Regions from separate parts of the Priestia sp. TGN 0903 genome, predicted to be linked through region 1. Evidence: riboswitches for the same ligand, from Rfam matches in the RefSeq annotation. Region 1 holds a riboswitch; the other holds the start of a gene.
What was found. Region 1 has a riboswitch for thiamine pyrophosphate ahead of ACRPLY_RS17130 (acetylornithine deacetylase). Riboswitches for the same ligand answer to the same signal wherever they lie in the genome.
Positions count from the first base shown of each region.

Region 2: it holds a riboswitch for thiamine pyrophosphate, as region 1 does, so the genes downstream of both, tenA (thiaminase II) here and ACRPLY_RS17130 (acetylornithine deacetylase) in region 1, are expected to answer to the same signal.

Region 1 is NZ_JBOZGL010000004.1:543,825-552,001, reverse strand. It holds gene ACRPLY_RS17155 (DUF6612 family protein) at 1-99, shown strand, start outside; gene murQ (N-acetylmuramic acid 6-phosphate etherase) at 256-1,161, shown strand; gene ACRPLY_RS17145 (MurR/RpiR family transcriptional regulator) at 1,174-2,028, shown strand; gene ACRPLY_RS17140 (PTS transporter subunit EIIC) at 2,118-3,479, shown strand; gene ACRPLY_RS17135 (MupG family TIM beta-alpha barrel fold protein) at 3,476-4,486, shown strand; TPP riboswitch at 4,709-4,811, shown strand; gene ACRPLY_RS17130 (acetylornithine deacetylase) at 4,926-6,203, shown strand; gene tenA (thiaminase II) at 6,209-6,880, shown strand; gene ACRPLY_RS17120 (ABC transporter ATP-binding protein) at 6,873-7,637, shown strand; gene ACRPLY_RS17115 (ABC transporter permease) at 7,634-8,177, shown strand, end outside.
Region 2 is NZ_JBOZGL010000001.1:570,820-578,996, reverse strand. It holds gene ACRPLY_RS03025 (SDR family NAD(P)-dependent oxidoreductase) at 1-658, shown strand, start outside; gene ACRPLY_RS03020 (ArsR/SmtB family transcription factor) at 671-973, shown strand; gene ACRPLY_RS03015 (aldehyde dehydrogenase) at 987-2,387, shown strand; gene tenA (thiaminase II) at 2,415-3,104, opposite strand; TPP riboswitch at 3,200-3,298, opposite strand; gene ACRPLY_RS03005 (TspO/MBR family protein) at 3,525-4,271, shown strand; gene ACRPLY_RS03000 (hypothetical protein) at 4,573-4,755, shown strand; gene ACRPLY_RS02995 (sodium-dependent transporter) at 4,932-6,266, shown strand; gene ACRPLY_RS02990 (cell wall hydrolase) at 6,296-6,871, opposite strand; gene ACRPLY_RS02985 (LacI family DNA-binding transcriptional regulator) at 7,122-8,153, shown strand.

The sequences.
Region 1 (8,177 bases):
GCAAAAACAGTCCCTGTACACGTCGTAAGAAATGGTGAAAAAGATTACGAAGTTTTAATGCAAGATGAGTATCTGTTAACATTTGCTCAACAATCATAAATACACATAAAAAAGGATTTCAGCTATATGCCTGAAATCTTTTTTTATGTTGTTTTAAAATATAATTTCAAAAAATAAAATAAATTATTGAAATTATATTTTAAACGAATTATAATAACCATAACTTCACTACATGATGAAAAAGGGGCCGAAAAGATGAATGAACAGCTTACGTTATTAACAACAGAGTCTCAAAACGAGCAGACCATGAAGATAGATACGGCTAGTACAAAAGAAATTTTAAACGTAATGAATAAAGAAGATCAAAAAGTGGCGCTGGCTGTGCAAGAGGTACTTCCAGACGTAGAGGTAGCAGTTGAGTTTGTAAGCGAATCGTTTCAAAAGGAAGGGCGGCTTATTTATGTCGGAGCAGGAACAAGCGGACGGCTGGGAGTATTGGATGCTGTTGAATGCCCGCCTACTTTCAGTACCAATCCCAATCAGGTACAGGGACTGATGGCTGGAGGAGAAAAAGCATTTGTGAAAGCAGTTGAAGGTGCAGAAGATAAAGAAGAATTGGGAGCAGCAGATTTACAAAAAATACATTTAAATGAACGAGACACAGTCATTGGAATTGCTGCAAGCGGACGTACGCCTTATGTGATTGGTGCATTGAAATATGCAAAATCTGTAAAAGCTAAAACAGTGGCGCTGTCTTGCAATGGTAATTCACTTATTGGAAAAGAAGCAGATCATAGCATCGAGGTAGTAGTAGGTCCAGAAGTGCTAACAGGTTCCACAAGGTTAAAAGCAGCAAGCGCTCATAAAATGATTCTCAACATGATTTCTACCGCGGCCATGATTAAAGTAGGAAAAGCATATGAAAATTTAATGATAGATGTTCATGTGAGTAATGAAAAGCTTAAGGAACGAGCGATAGGTATTATTTGTAAAATTACAGGTGTTTCTTACGAGCGAGCAAGTCAAACGCTTGAAGAAGCAAATAATGAGGTAAAAACAGCAGTGGTTATGATCAAAACAAATGAAAATTACGACACCGCAAAGATGTTACTGAATAATGCGGGGGGGTATGTGAGAAAAGCGATTGAACATTACGTATAAAGGAGAGAAACGATGTCAACAGGCGGATTAACAATGATTAAAAACACGGTGGCTAAGCTTCCAGATTCGGAGCGGAAAATTGCTGAATATATTTTAAACAACCCGCATACTGTGGTAAACAGTACGGCTGGGGAACTAGGAAGACTAGCGAATGCGAGCAGTGCTGCTGTTATTCGTTTGTGTAAATCTATCGGGGTTAGCGGCTTTCAAGAATTAAAGGTTAGAGTAGCCGGTGATTTAGCTAAAGATACAGAACAAGGATACCGTGATATTGAAACAAATGAAACAATTCAATCTATTGTCAAAAAAACGGCAAGCAACAGCATTCAAAGTCTAAGTGATACGGCTGAGCTTGTGAATTATAAAGAAGTAGAGCGGGCTGTTTTGGCGCTGATTGGAGCAAAAAACATTCATTTTTTCGGAATTGGTGCTTCACATATTATTGCTATAGATGCGCAGCAAAAATTTCTTCGAATTAATAAAAATGCGACGGCTTTTGCGGATAGCCATTTAGCAGCTACACTCATCGCAAATGCAAGTAAAGACGATGTAGTTGTGGGTATTTCTTTTTCAGGAGAGACTCCTGAAGTAAGCAACGTCTTATCTTTAGCTAAAAATCGCGGAGTAAAGACGATTAGCTTAACTAAGTACGGACAGTCTACCGTTTCGTCTTTAGCAGATATTTGTTTGTATACGTCTTATTCTCAAGAAGCGCCGTTTCGAAGCGCAGCAACATCGTCTCGTTTAGCCCAGCTTTATGTGATTGATGTTTTATTTTTAAGTATTGCAGCGCAGCAGTACGACCAGACGATTGAGTATATTGACAAAACAAGAGATGCCATTCAGTTTTTGAAAGATAAGAAATAAAAAAAGAAAACGATTACAAAAAGGGGATTTTGTGGTCTGTTTCCTCAGTGGCGTATCCATCTAAGAGGAAAATACAAAGGGGGATTAACATGTCTTTAGATAATCATCAATTAGCAAAGGCTGTTTTGGAGATGCTTGGGGGAGCATCCAATATTGAAGCGTATACGCATTGTATGACGCGGCTGCGTGTGACTATAAAAGATGATTCAATTGTTAAAAAGGCAGATATACGAAAACTTGAAGGCGTGCTCGGATTAGTGGAAGAAGAAACGCTGCAAATCATTATTGGGCCGGGCAAAGTGAACAAAGTAACAGAAGAATTTGGAAAGTTAATTGATGAATCCGGCGGTATTAACTTAGAAGATCGTGCAGCACAGCGGAAATCGGAGCTGAAAGAAAAAAATGCAACTCCGTTTAAGCTGTTGCTTCGCCGAATTGCAAGTATTTTTATTCCGTTAATACCTGCTCTTGTAGCATCTGGACTTATTACCGGAGTGACAAAAGCAGCTGTGCAGGCGAAGTGGCTTCCGGCAGATTCACAGATTGCTATTCTTTTAACCGTTATCGGAAGCGGTTTATTTGCCTATCTGGGTATTTTAGTAGGTATTAATGCAGCAAAAGAATTTGGTGGTTCGCCAGCTCTAGGAGGCTTAGCGGGCATTTTAGTCATTAATCCTGCCGTAGCTGATATTAAACTTTTTGGTGAAGCACTTTTGCCGGGGCGTGGGGGCTTAATAGGAGTGCTGCTTGCAGCAATCTTTATGGCCGTGTTAGAAAAACGAGTACGTAAATTTGTCCCACAGTCACTGGATATTATTATTACACCAACCGTTACGGTGTTAATTACAGGAATTATTACGTATGTGGTATTCATGCCAATCGGCGGCTTCATTTCAGATGGAATCACAAAAGGTCTTTTAGGAGTTTTAGAGGTTGGAGGAGTTGTAGCAGGCTTTGTTTTAGGGGCAACGTTTTTGCCGCTCGTTATTACAGGACTGCATCAAGGTCTTACTCCGGTCCATTTAGAGCTTATTAATTCGATTGGAGATGATCCGCTTCTTCCTATACTAGCAATGGGCGGAGCCGGTCAGGTTGGTGCAGCTTTTGCTATTTATATCAAAACAAAGAAAAAACGCTTAAAGCGAGCAATTGGAGGCGCACTTCCTTCAGGGCTGCTCGGAATCGGAGAGCCGCTTATTTTTGGAGTCACACTTCCTTTAGGGCGTCCATTCTTAACCGCTTGTCTTGGAGCAGGAATCGGCGGAGCATTTCAGGCGCACTTCCATATTGCAACTGTAGCAGTGGGAGTATCGGGTTTGCCGCTTACGTTTTTAGTTCATGCGCATCAAATTCTTCTTTATTTACTTGGATTAGTTATTGCTTACGCAGCAGGCTTTATTTGTACCTATTTCTTTGGATTTAACGATGAAATGGCGAGGGAGTTTGAATGATTGGCATTTCGTTTTATTTGAACGATAGAGATGCCAAACAAAGATTAGTAGAAGCGAGTGAATGCGGCGTTACACGCGCATTCACTTCACTTCACATTCCAGAGGAAAAAGGAGATTTAGCTGAACGGGCAAAAGAATTGCTTCATGTGGCTAGAGATTGTGGAATAAGCGTGTATGCAGATGTATCTAAGCATACACCGGTTCATTTAGGTATCGAAAGCCTTATGACTCTATCTTCACTTGGCGTATCAGGTATTAGACTAGACGATGGCTTTAGCGTAGAAGAAACGATTTTACTTGCGGATGAGTTTTATATTGCCCTTAATGCAAGTACAGTGTCAAAACTAGAAATAGAAGCGCTATTATCTGCAGGCCTTCATCATCATCAGCTGCTTGCTTGGCATAATTTTTATCCGCGGCCTGAAACAGGGCTTGAAGAAACGTTTTTTCAACAGCAAACAGATTTATTTAATGAACTTCGTATTCCAGTTTGTGCTTATATTCCTGGAGAAGGCGAAAAGAGAGGACCTATTTATCAAGGACTTCCTACTAGAGAAAAAGACCGTAATAAATGTCCTTTTACCTCTGCAGTAGATTTATACGGATGCGGAGTAACGGAGGTTTATATTGGAGATCCATACGCCAGTTCAAATTTATTAAAACGTTTAGTTCAATATCAAGAAAACCGCATTATTCCGCTACGCATTCGTTCACCTCATATACAGGGAACGTACAGCGTGCGTCCGGATGTATCAAGAGACGTTCTGCGTTTGGTTGATACACGATCTGTAAAACCAGTGCTGCCATTTCATACAGTAGAACGCAGAATCGGAGCAATTACAATGGACAATGATGGCTACGGACGTTACAGAGGAGAGGTTCAAATAGCTAAAAGGAATTTGTCTGCAAATGCTAATGTGAATGTGATTGGGTATGTAATAGAAGAAGATCATGAGCTGCTTTCATTAGTGAGACCGGGGCAAAAGCTTGAGCTTATTACTGTCTGAAGGAAAAAACGGCGTATTTTTAAAGAAGCCAATAGCTAACTAGTAATGTCACAAAAACAAAGAGCACACACTGCATGAAAAAGGTGTGTGCTTTTTCTTTTACTACTAAAAAGGAAACTATTTTCATTACCATATCATGAACCTTTCTATTGAATAAAACGCTTTACTATGATAAAACTATTACAGGTAAACATATGATAATAGATTAATTTCATAGAGATACAACACCACTAGGGGTGCTTTCGAAGCTGAGAGAGACGATAAGTCTTAACCCTTATAACCTGAACTAGGTAATACTAGCGTAGGAAAGAGGTATTGTAATGGATGTTTTGTATAGGATTTCCTTACGAACTCGTTATAATAATTTTGTGTACATAAACAAAAACACTTCTTTCCTGCGAAAGAAGTGTTTTTTTATGCGTAAAGGAAGGTGTCATACATGAAAGAAACAATTGATTTGCTTGTCAAACAGGTAGAGGAGCGCAAAGGAGATTTAATCCAGTTATTAACAACGCTTGTTTCGTATAAAACGCCAGCGCCTCCTGCACGAAATTCTCATGAAGCGCAGCTGTACGTAGCAGATTTTCTTAAAAACTGCGGTTTTTCCATTGATATGTGGGACTTATATTCTAACGACCCTATCGTAGTGGGAACGTTAAAAGGACAAAAATCGGCTGACTATCAAAGCTTGATTATTAACGGCCATATGGATGTTGCTGAGGTACAAGAAAATGAAAATTGGGAAACCAATCCGTTTGAAGCTGTTGTAAAAGACAATATGATAATTGGACGCGGAGTTGCTGATATGAAAGGCGGTTTGGCGGGAGCATTATTTGCTGTGCAGCTTTTAACAGAAGCAGGAATCGAGCTGCCAGGAGACTTGATTTTTGAATCCGTTGTAGGAGAAGAAGTAGGAGAGGCAGGTACGCTGCAATGCTGTCAGAAAGGGTATACAGCTGATTTTGCGCTTGTAGTCGATACAAGTGATTTACATATTCAAGGTCAAGGCGGAGTGATCACGGGATGGATTACGATAAAAAGCAGTAAAACCTATCATGACGGTACACGCCGAAGTATGATTCATGCTGGAGGAGGGCTGTTAGCCGCAAGCGCTATTGAAAAGATGGCAAAAGTGATCGGAGGGCTACAAGAATTGGAGCGTCACTGGGCTGTTACAAAGAGCTATCCAGGATTTTTGCCAGGGACAAATACGATTAATCCAGCAGTAATCGAAGGCGGAAGACATGCTGCTTTTATTGCAGATGAATGCAGGCTGTGGATCACCGTTCACTATTATCCTAATGAATCGTACGACCAAGTATCAAAAGAAGTGGAAGAATATATTATAGCTATTGCAAAAGCAGATCCATGGTTAAAAGATAATCTGCCAACCTTTGAATGGGGAGGCACATCAATGATTGAAGACAGAGGAGAAATCTTTCCGTCATTAGAAATTGATGAAAATCATGCAGGAGTGCAGCTGCTTGCAAATACTCATGAACAAATGGAAGGGAAAAAGCCTCCAATTGATGTGTCAACTAGCGTAACAGACGGGGGATGGCTAGCTGATGCGGGAATTCCCGCCGCTATTTACGGTCCGGGAAATTTAGCAAATGCACATGCTGTGAACGAACAATTAGATATTAATCAGCTTGTTCAATATACAAAAGTGATAGTGCAGTTCATTTATACGTGGCTGCATACGCATAAGGAGTGATCATCATGAAATTTAGTGAACGATTATACGAAAAGCTGCAGCCTATTTGGCGTCAAAATCATAATCATCCCTTCGTACAGGGGATGGGAGATGGAACGCTTGAAAAGGAGAAGTTTCGCTTCTACATGATTCAAGATTACCTTTACCTAATTGATTATGCCAAATTATTTGCGATTGGAGCCATGAAAGCTACCGATCTTCAAACGATGGGGAAATTTGCAGCCCTTTTAGATTCTACATTAAACGAAGAAATGAGTCTGCACCGTGAGTATGCCAAGAAATTTGAAATCAGCCAAAAAGAATTAGAAAAAGCGCAGCCATCTCCTACAACGCTTGCATACACGCACTATATGCTGCACGTTGGTCAAAGTGGAACATTAGCTGAATTAGTAGCCGCTCTTTTGCCTTGTATGTGGAGCTACTGGGAAATAGGAAAAGAACTTAGTGAAAAGCCTGGAGCTAACAATGAGTTTTACCGTGAGTGGATTGAAATGTACAGCTCAGAAGAATTTGGAGAACTGGCGACATGGTGTATCAATTTATTTGACTCACTTACTGAAGATAAATCAGAAGTGGAATTAGAAAAGCTTGAAGAAATTTTCTTGAATACGACGCGTTTTGAGTATATGTTCTGGGATATGGCTTATAACGAAGCGATGTGGCCAATTCATGAATAGGTCTGTGTTATCTTTTCAAAACGTCAGTTTTACGTACAAGAACGGTGATCAAGCGATTTTAAAATCATTAAACTTAGACGTGAAAGAAGGCGAGTTTGTCAGTATCGTTGGAGCGAGCGGCTCTGGGAAAAGTACGTTGTTTCGTCTCATTACAGGTCTTGAACAGCAGAGTGAAGGCGATATCGTGATTAACGGAAAGTCTTATGAAAAGCGACTAGGAAAAGTAGGCTATATGCCGCAGCAAGATTTGCTGCTTCCGTGGCGTACGATTCTAGACAATGCAGCACTGCCTCTTGAGCTTCACAATGTATCAAAAGCAAGTGCTCATAAGCAAGTGTCTCAGCTGCTTGAAGAGTTTGGCCTAAAAGGGTATGAAAACCGTTTTCCAAGTGATTTATCCGGAGGGATGAAGCAGCGCGTTTCTTTTCTTCGGACGGTATTAAGCGGTTCTAACGTGCTGCTTTTAGATGAGCCTTTTAGTGCACTTGATGCAATCACACGTTTATCGATGCAGGAATGGCTGCTTGACCAATGGCAAAAGCGTAAGCATAGCATCTTATTTATCACTCATGACGTCAATGAAGCGCTTTTTTTATCAGATCGCATTTTTATCTTTTCAGACAAGCCAGTAAGTTGTCTTGAAGAAATTCAAGTGCCGCTTAGCAGACCTCGAACGCAAAAAGATCTGAATCAACAGCGAGTGCTTGATGTGAAAGATTATTTAATTGAACAGCTAAGATCGAAGGTGAACACATGAAAAAGTACGGGGCTTCAGTGATTTTAGTAGTCATTTTGCTGGCTGCTTGGGAAATTGGAGCACGCATTGTAAACTATCCGTTTATTTTACCAACGCCCAGCGGTATTTTAACGAAGCTTTGGGAGCTGCGAATGGATTTATTGTTTAAGCATTTACCAGCTACGTTATCTATTGTCGTAATTGGGCTTGTAATATCCGTTGTGCTAGGGGTTCTGCTGGCTGTGTGGATGAATTGGAGTCCGCTTATTGAGCGTGCTTTTTATCCGCTTATTATTGCGTCACAAATGATTCCGACCATTGCCATTGCTCCTGTATTTGTGCTGTGGTTTGGCTACTCCATTTGGAGCAAAGTGATTGTGACCGTATTAATTACGTTTTTTCCCATTACCGTTAGCACATTTGACGGGCTTCGTTCTACAAACAAAGAGTTAAAAGAACTCATGTTAACGATGGGAGCAACAAAAAAAGATATTTTCTTTAAGTTGAACATTCCTTCTGCACTGCCTCATTTTTATTCGGGACTCAAAGTAGCGGTTACCT
Region 2 (8,177 bases), on a different contig from region 1:
AGCGATTAGAGAGAATTTAAAATCTACTTATAATATTGACGTAATAACGGTTGTAAAGGATTTATCAAGAGAAGAAGAGATACAGTCACTGTATGAAGAACTTAAAAATAAAGAAATGCACGTTGATTATTTAGTGAACAATGCAGGTTTTGGACTATACGGTAAATTTATTGAAACAGCTTTAGATGAAGAGTTAAACATGATTGACTTAAATATCCGAGCATTAACTCATTTAACAAAATTATTTTTACCCGATATGGTCAAAAGAAATCACGGGAAAATTTTAAACATTGCGTCCGTTGCTGCATTTATGCCGGGTCCGCTTATGACAGTGTATTACGCAACAAAAGCGTACGTATTATCTTTCACAGAGGCCCTTGAAAATGAATTAAGAGGTACCAATGTAACGGTAAGTGCTCTATGCCCGGGTCCAACTAAAACGGGTTTTAGCGACCGGGCTCAGCTGAGCAATTCCAAGCTTTTTCAAAGCGGTGCAATGGATGTAGAAGCAGTTGCTAAAGCGGGCTATAAAAAATTTATGAAAGGGCAGACGGTTATCGTACCAGGAGTACAGTTTCGTCTCGCCACCTTCATCCCGCGCTTTGTACCAAGAAAGTGGCTTTCATCCGTTGTCCGCAGAACACAAGAAATTAAATAAAGGAGAATATTTATGAGTGAAAAAGCAGTGGAGTTATTTCGTGCCAGCATTCCTATTTTTCAGGCTCTAAGTGATTCAGCAAGACAAGATATTATTTTGCTGCTCGCGGAAAAAGAGCCTTTAACCGTTAATGAAATTGCAAACGAGTCTACTTTATCACGACCGGCAATTTCTCATCATTTAAAAATTTTACGTGATCAAAAGCTTGTGCAAATTGAGCAAAAAGGAACGCAGAGATATTATTCATTGGCTTTAAACGAGGCAGTTGAGCTATTAAAAAGCTTGCTTGCTACAGTTGAAGCTGAATGTTTATAGGGAGATGAAAGAGATGAACCACGAGCAATTCTATATCACAGATGAAACGGTCATTGAACATATTGTCTCTACACAAAAGCAGTATTTCTATGCACAAAAGACAAAGAGCATCAGCAGCCGCATTCAAGCGCTGAATAAGCTCAGAGACGCAGTCAAACAAAACGAGCAGAGAATTATGGATGCTTTAAAACAAGACTTGAATAAATCTGAAGTAGAGGCGTACACGTCGGAAATTGGGATTTTACTAGAGGAAATTCGGTTTACGCTTAAGCATTTAGCAAAATGGATGAAGCCTAAAAAAGTAAAAACCGCTTTAACACACGTGGGCTCTAAAGGGAAAATTGTTCCTGAACCGTATGGAGTCGCGTTAATTATTGCTCCGTGGAACTATCCGTTTCAATTAGCGCTGTCTCCTTTAGTAGGAGCGATTGCCGCTGGAAACACGGCGATTATAAAGCCTTCTGAATTAACGCCTAGCGTATCTCGGGTTATACAAGAATTACTAGCTGAGGCTTTTGATCCCGCATTTGTGACGGTGATTGAAGGCGCTGTAGACACGACGAGCCTGCTTTTAAAACAGCCCCTCGATTATATTTTCTTTACGGGAAGTGTAAATGTAGGGAAAATTATTATGCAAGAAGCAGGGAAGCAGCTTATTCCCGTCACGCTGGAGCTAGGAGGAAAAAGTCCGTGCATTGTACATGAAGATGCAAACCTAGATCTTGCAGCGAAGCGAATTATGTTTGGCAAAGGAATGAATGCAGGCCAAACGTGCGTTGCTCCCGATTATTTGCTCGTGCATAAAAAGGTAAAAGCGCAGCTAGTGGAGAAACTTCGCGAAGCGATTTATCAATTTTACGGTAGTAATCCGCTTGAAAGTGAGCGCTACGGCCGTATTGTCAGTGAGCGCCATTTTATTCGGCTAGTTGAGTTTTTAAAAGACGGAAACGCTATAGTTGGAGGCGGGTATAATAAAAGTACGCTCACAATAGAACCTACGGTGTTAAGTGAAGTAAGCTGGACATCAGACGTTATGCAAGAAGAAATTTTTGGGCCTATTCTTCCTATGATTGAATACGAAACGCTAGACGAAGTTATTCATAAAGTTCAAGAAAAAGCTAAGCCGTTAGCTCTTTACTTGTTTACGGAAAGTGCAAATGTACAAAATGTCATAACGGAGCGTCTTTCATTTGGAGGAGGCTGTATAAATGATACGCTTATGCATATCGCTACGCCATATTTACCCTTTGGCGGAGTTGGAGAAAGCGGTACGGGCCAATATCATGGAAAAGACAGCTTTCAGACATTTTCTCATTTTAAAAGCATGCTGTCTCAAACAACCAAGTTTGATTTGTCATTCCGCTATCCTTCAGAGAAACAAAACTTGAAAATGATTAAAAAATTATTGAAATAAAAAGCCTCCTGATAGGAGGCTTTTTCGTTATTTTGAAAGTGAAAGCTGAGAAAGCGGCCATTTTTCTTGTGTATACGCCATTTCCCAAAATAAATACTCCAGCTCACAGCTTTTGATAAAGTGATCTTTCATACGATTACGTTCTTCTTCAGTCGCTTGTTCGGCGAGTTCATCAAGCTTGTTACAAAACCATTGTGTTGTGCCATTCATTTCTTCATTATTATAAAACTGAATCCATTCATAAAAAGGATGAGAAGGAGATGGATTTACTTGTTCTGTAATGCGCTGGCCAATTTCAACGTACGTCCACGGACATGGAAGAAGCACGGCAATGATTTCCGCTAAGCTGCCTGTATGCGCAACGCTTGTCATATGGTTAATGTAGTGGCTGGCCGTTGGTGAAAGAGCCTCAGTGTGGAGGTCTTCATAGCGTACGCCTGCTACTTCACAAAAATTATTATGAGGGTGTACTTCACTATGTAATACCGTAGAAATGCCGGCATTAAAGGCTTCCATTTCGGTACGCGTGCGGCATTTTGTTAAAGCAGCGCCGTAAATGCGGACAAATGCTGTTAAGTATTCGTAGTCTTGAGAAACGTAGTGAATAAGCGCCTCTTTTGGCACGTCTCCTTCAGCAATTCCTTTAATAAAAGGGTGGTTAAAAATGGCTTCGTAAATATAGTTTGCTTCTTGTCTTAATTGAGATGAAAATGACATCAAAATCCTCCTTTAATATGAGGAAGTCACAAACAAGCACATAAAGGAAATAAAAAACACTCCGTTTATAAACGGAGTGGCAAATGACAGTACAAAACTGAACATTGCCACTTTCCTACGCTGGTATGAGCCAGATCAGGTTCAAAGGGATCAAGAAAACTTGTCTCAGCCGGTCGGCACCCCTAGTGGACTTCCTATTAGTCTATGTTTAACTTACCATATATTCTGAAAAATAGAAAGCGTTACGGAAAATTGTTCCCTAACGGTTTTTATCTCTTAAAGAGGTAGCTTCTTGAAGCTATTTTTAATCATTTTTGTTTAAAAATGCATATTTTTAGGGAAGAAGAGGTATTAATGAAGGGAAGAGCCGTTTTCGTCTCCGAAACATTCCCATATAAATAGAAGAAAGGAGAGAACAAAATGGCAAAATTTCGTTTGTATGCTGTATTAAATACAGTAGGCTTGGCTATTACACTTCTTGTGAATTATTTAGCAAATGCGATTCCAATAGGAGGCAAAACAACGGCAGAGGCTTCTGCGCAAGTTCCTACGTTGTTTACACCAGCCGGTTATGCCTTTGCTATCTGGGGCGTTATTTATTTGTTATTAACCATTTGGGTTATACGCCAATTTTTTGCAAGAGAAGATCAAAAGGAAATATATGCACGTATCGGCATTTGGTTTTTTCTAAACTGTTTGTTAAATAGTGCGTGGATCTTTATTTTCCAAAACGATTACTATAAGTTATCCCTTTTAGTTATGCTCTTTATTTTAGGCACATTAATGATTGTATATTCCATTATTCAGCATTCTCGGATGACGACATGGTTTATGCGTCTGCCGATTTCGCTTTATCTTGGATGGATTTCTGTTGCGACTATTGTTAATGTATTTGTCGTATTTCAAGCAAATGGAATACAGCACTTGCTTGGCCTAAATGAGTTAGCATGGACGATTATTATGCTGTTGGTAGGGGCTGCGCTGGGCATTATGTTTACATTAAAAAACCGAGACGCTGTTTATCCGCTTGTTTTTATTTGGGCTTATATTGCCATTGCGGTGAAACAAAGTGGAAATCAGCCAATTGTCATTACTGTTATCATCTCGATTGTTTTATTAGCAATTGCTATTATTGTGGGACTGATTAAACGCTATAGACGTTTTTAAAAAGAAGCTCTAGCTTTTGTAAGCTAGAGCTTTTTATGATGCTCTTTTGATTGTAAAAAAGCAGCTGTAAAAGCAATTAAGCTAATTAAAATACCAAAAGGAACAACAATTGGTACGAATGATAAAATAAATGTCATAAGCGTAACCTCCATGTTGCATCGGTGCATAATGAAAAATTCAACTTTTTAAATTGAAGTTCCGCTATTATAGTATGCTAGGCTTTATGTTTGGAGCCTATATGTTTAGAAATAAACGAAAAAGGCAACATACGTTACATATAGTTTATATAGGAGGAGTTAAAATGGAAACATATTTAGTGGCTTACACAGATAAAGACGATATGGAATATAAACAAGTGACGTGCGAGAGTTATGAAGATGCAGAGCGTACAGTTCTTCGTTTAGAGAGAGAAGGGCATATGCATATTGAAGAAATATCAAATCAAGAAGCCTACCGTGGAGACGAATCGTCGTACAGAGAATAATTTTTGAATAGAAACATCAAACTCAAAATGAAGAGGCAGCTGCTTCTTCATTTTTTCTATTCTATATAGATATCGTTTTATAGAAAAAAGTAAAACGGGAATGATTTTCTTCTGCATTTATGGTACAGTACTAATCAGGTGAGTTTTGAGTTTAGAAGAGGAGAGAGTAACATTATATGAGTAAAGGAAATCAGTGGTCTTCACGCCTCGGTTTTATTTTAGCATCTGCTGGGGCAGCAATTGGTCTAGGAGCGATATGGAAATTTCCATACGTAACCGGAATCAGTGGCGGTGGAGCATTTTTTGCGTTGTTTATTTTATTTACAATTTTTATTGGATTGCCGCTTCTGTTGGCAGAATTTATCATTGGAAGACATACGGGAAAAGAAGCGATTAGTGCTTATAAAGCAATTGCTCCAAAGTCCGCTTGGGTATGGATTGGCAGGCTGGGAGTACTCAGCTGTGTCGTTTTGCTTTCCTTTTACAGCGTCGTTGGCGGCTGGGTGATTTTATATACGATTATGAGCGTAACCGGTATGCTAAGCGGAAAAGAGTACGGTCCGTTGTTCAATGCCGTCATTAGCCAACCTTATGTGGTATTAGGTGCACAGGCGCTGTTTTTATTAATTACAGTGTTTGTTATTTCAAAAGGCGTACAAAAAGGCATAGAGCGTGCTAATAAATACATGATGCCGCTGTTATTTATCTGTTTTATTATCATTGTGGTTCGCTCTTTAACATTAGACGGAGCTATGGACGGAGTAAAGTTCTTTTTAAAACCGGATTTTTCAGCCATTACAGGGTCATCTGTTCTCTATGCGCTCGGTCAGTCGTTTTTCTCGCTTTGCGTAGGATTATCCTGCATGGTGACATATAGCTCTTATTTAGGGAAAAAAGTAAGCTTGACGCGTTCAGCGGGCACCATTGCTATTTTGAACTTGTTTGTTTCGCTGCTTGCAGGCTTGGCTATTTTTCCAGCTGTTTTTTCATTCGGATTAAAGCCAACCGAAGGACCTGGACTTTTGTTTGTGGTCTTGCCAACAGTATTTGAGAAAATGCCGTTTGGCACCGTCTTTTTAGCACTGTTTTTAATTTTATTTCTATTTGCTACGCTTACGTCTGCTTTTTCACTGCTGGAAATTATCGTAGCTGCTTTAACCAAAGACGATCAGACAAAACGAACTCGCTACGCTTCTTTAGCAGGGATTCTTGTGTTTGTAGTAGGTATCCCATCAGCGCTTTCGTTTGGTGTACTAAAACATGTCTCACTTTTTGGCAGAAGTATATTTGACGTAGCTGACTTTTTTGTGAGCAATTTAATGCTGCCTCTTGGAAGTTTAGCCATTGCAATTTTTGTGACATTTAAAATGAAAAAAGAAGCCGTGTATGAAGAGTTTATTTCAGGAAGTACAAAAGGCGCTAAATTATTCAACGCATGGTTCTTTCTAGTTAAATATGTATTACCTATTATTATTATAGCTGTTCTGTTAAGCTTACTTGTTGCATATTAAAAAAAGCACTCATCTGAGTGCTTTTTTGTTTATTTTGCAAAAACGTGATTTCCGATTGTAATCGTAACCTGTTTTTGACGAAGCCATTGATCGCTTGTTTTATCTGGGTTAAAGAAGAATAACGAACCTTTTCCTTGACCTCTAAACGCTAGTGCTTCATTTACAGCTTTTTTTGCTTCAGCATCCGCTGCTTTATTAATTTCACCGTTTTGTACAGGTGTAAACTGTGTACCTTGATAAATGACATCATGAATAGAGTTTGGGAAAGAATCGCTATCCACGCGGTTTAAAACGACTGTTGCTACAGCCACTTTGCCAGCGTAAGGTTCACCTTTTGCTTCAGCTTGTACAAGGCGAGCTAACAATTCTTTATCGCTTTCGCTAATAGAGTTAGGGATTGTTAATGTTTCATTTGCATTAATAGAGTCGGTAGATTTGTGATTCGCTTCTTTTAACTGTTTAACCGTAACGCCGTATTCAGCGCCAATCTTGTAAAGAGTCTCTCCGGCTTTTACGCGATGGGTTGTTTCAGCGGCATTTGCCCCGTGACTCATGCCGAACATAGGAACTGCTAGTGCTCCAATAATTGCTAGTTTCTTAAACATAAAGTAAGTACCTCCTGAAATCCTTTTGAACGCCCCTTTTATCACGGATCGGTGCGTGCTGTGCACCGAACTTTATATGTACGTTTCAAAGATTAACAGGTGTCAATACATTTTGTCACTGCTTAAAACATACCAATCTAGGAAGATATTATAATAGTTAACAGATAATTTGAAAAATACGTTGACTGATAATAAAGGAGTGAATTATAATGAACGAGTAAATAGTTAACCGTTTAACTGGAGAGATTTTATGGGAGAAAAGATAACGATTCGTGATGTAGCAAAGCATGCAGGGGTGTCTGCAGCTTCAGTATCTTACGTCTTAAACGGAATTAACAAAGTATCCGATGAAACAAAAGAGCGAATTTTAACAGCGGTAAAAGAATTAAACTACGAACCAAATTTAACCGCCGTTAGTCTTTCGAAACAAAAGTCAAATATGATTGGCGTGATGTTCCCGCTTACAGATGATTCACTTTCTACTATATTTAAAGATAACCATTATTACAGTGAAATGATTAGTGGAATTGAATATGTAATCCGTAAGCATGGTTATGATCTAGTCATATCTGGAGTGAGTAGCCCAGCTGATTGCCTAAAATGGATTCGAACGAGAAATATTGATGGTCTTCTGTTTTTAGGAGCCTTCCCGCATCGATTGTATGAGAAAATGAAAGCGTTATCGAATCCGATTGTGCTAGTTGATACATACGAAAGGTACGAACGTGATTATCATCATATTTCTGTAGACGATGAGTATGGAGGATATCTCGCTACAACACATTTAGTGAGTTTGGGGCATAAAGAAATTGCCTTTGTTGCTCATCACCTCGTCAATAGTCCAGTGGATAAAAAGAGGTATATAGGCTACGAGAAAGCATTAAAAGAAGCAGGCATTACACCATCAAAGACGTTTGTTTTTGAAGTGAACGAAAGTTCCTTTGATAACGGTTACAATTTAGGGAACAAGCTGCTGCAAGAGCATAAGGATATTCGGGCGGTTTTTGCATCCTCTGATACGCTGGCGCTTGGAATTATGAAAGCACTGCAAGAAAAGGGCAAAAGAATTCCGCAAGACTATTCAATCGTAGGGTTTGACGACATCACGTTTAGCAGCTATGCATCTCCAAGTCTAACAACCATTCGTCAAGATGTATTTAACAAAGGAGTCGTCGCCGCGACATCTGTTATTCAAGCAATCGAACACCGTTTCAGCACGCTGCAGCATGTAAAATTATCGGTTGAACTTGTTATTCGAGATTCGACTGCTAAGCGCGAGTGAACCACAGTAAGTTAACCGGTTAAC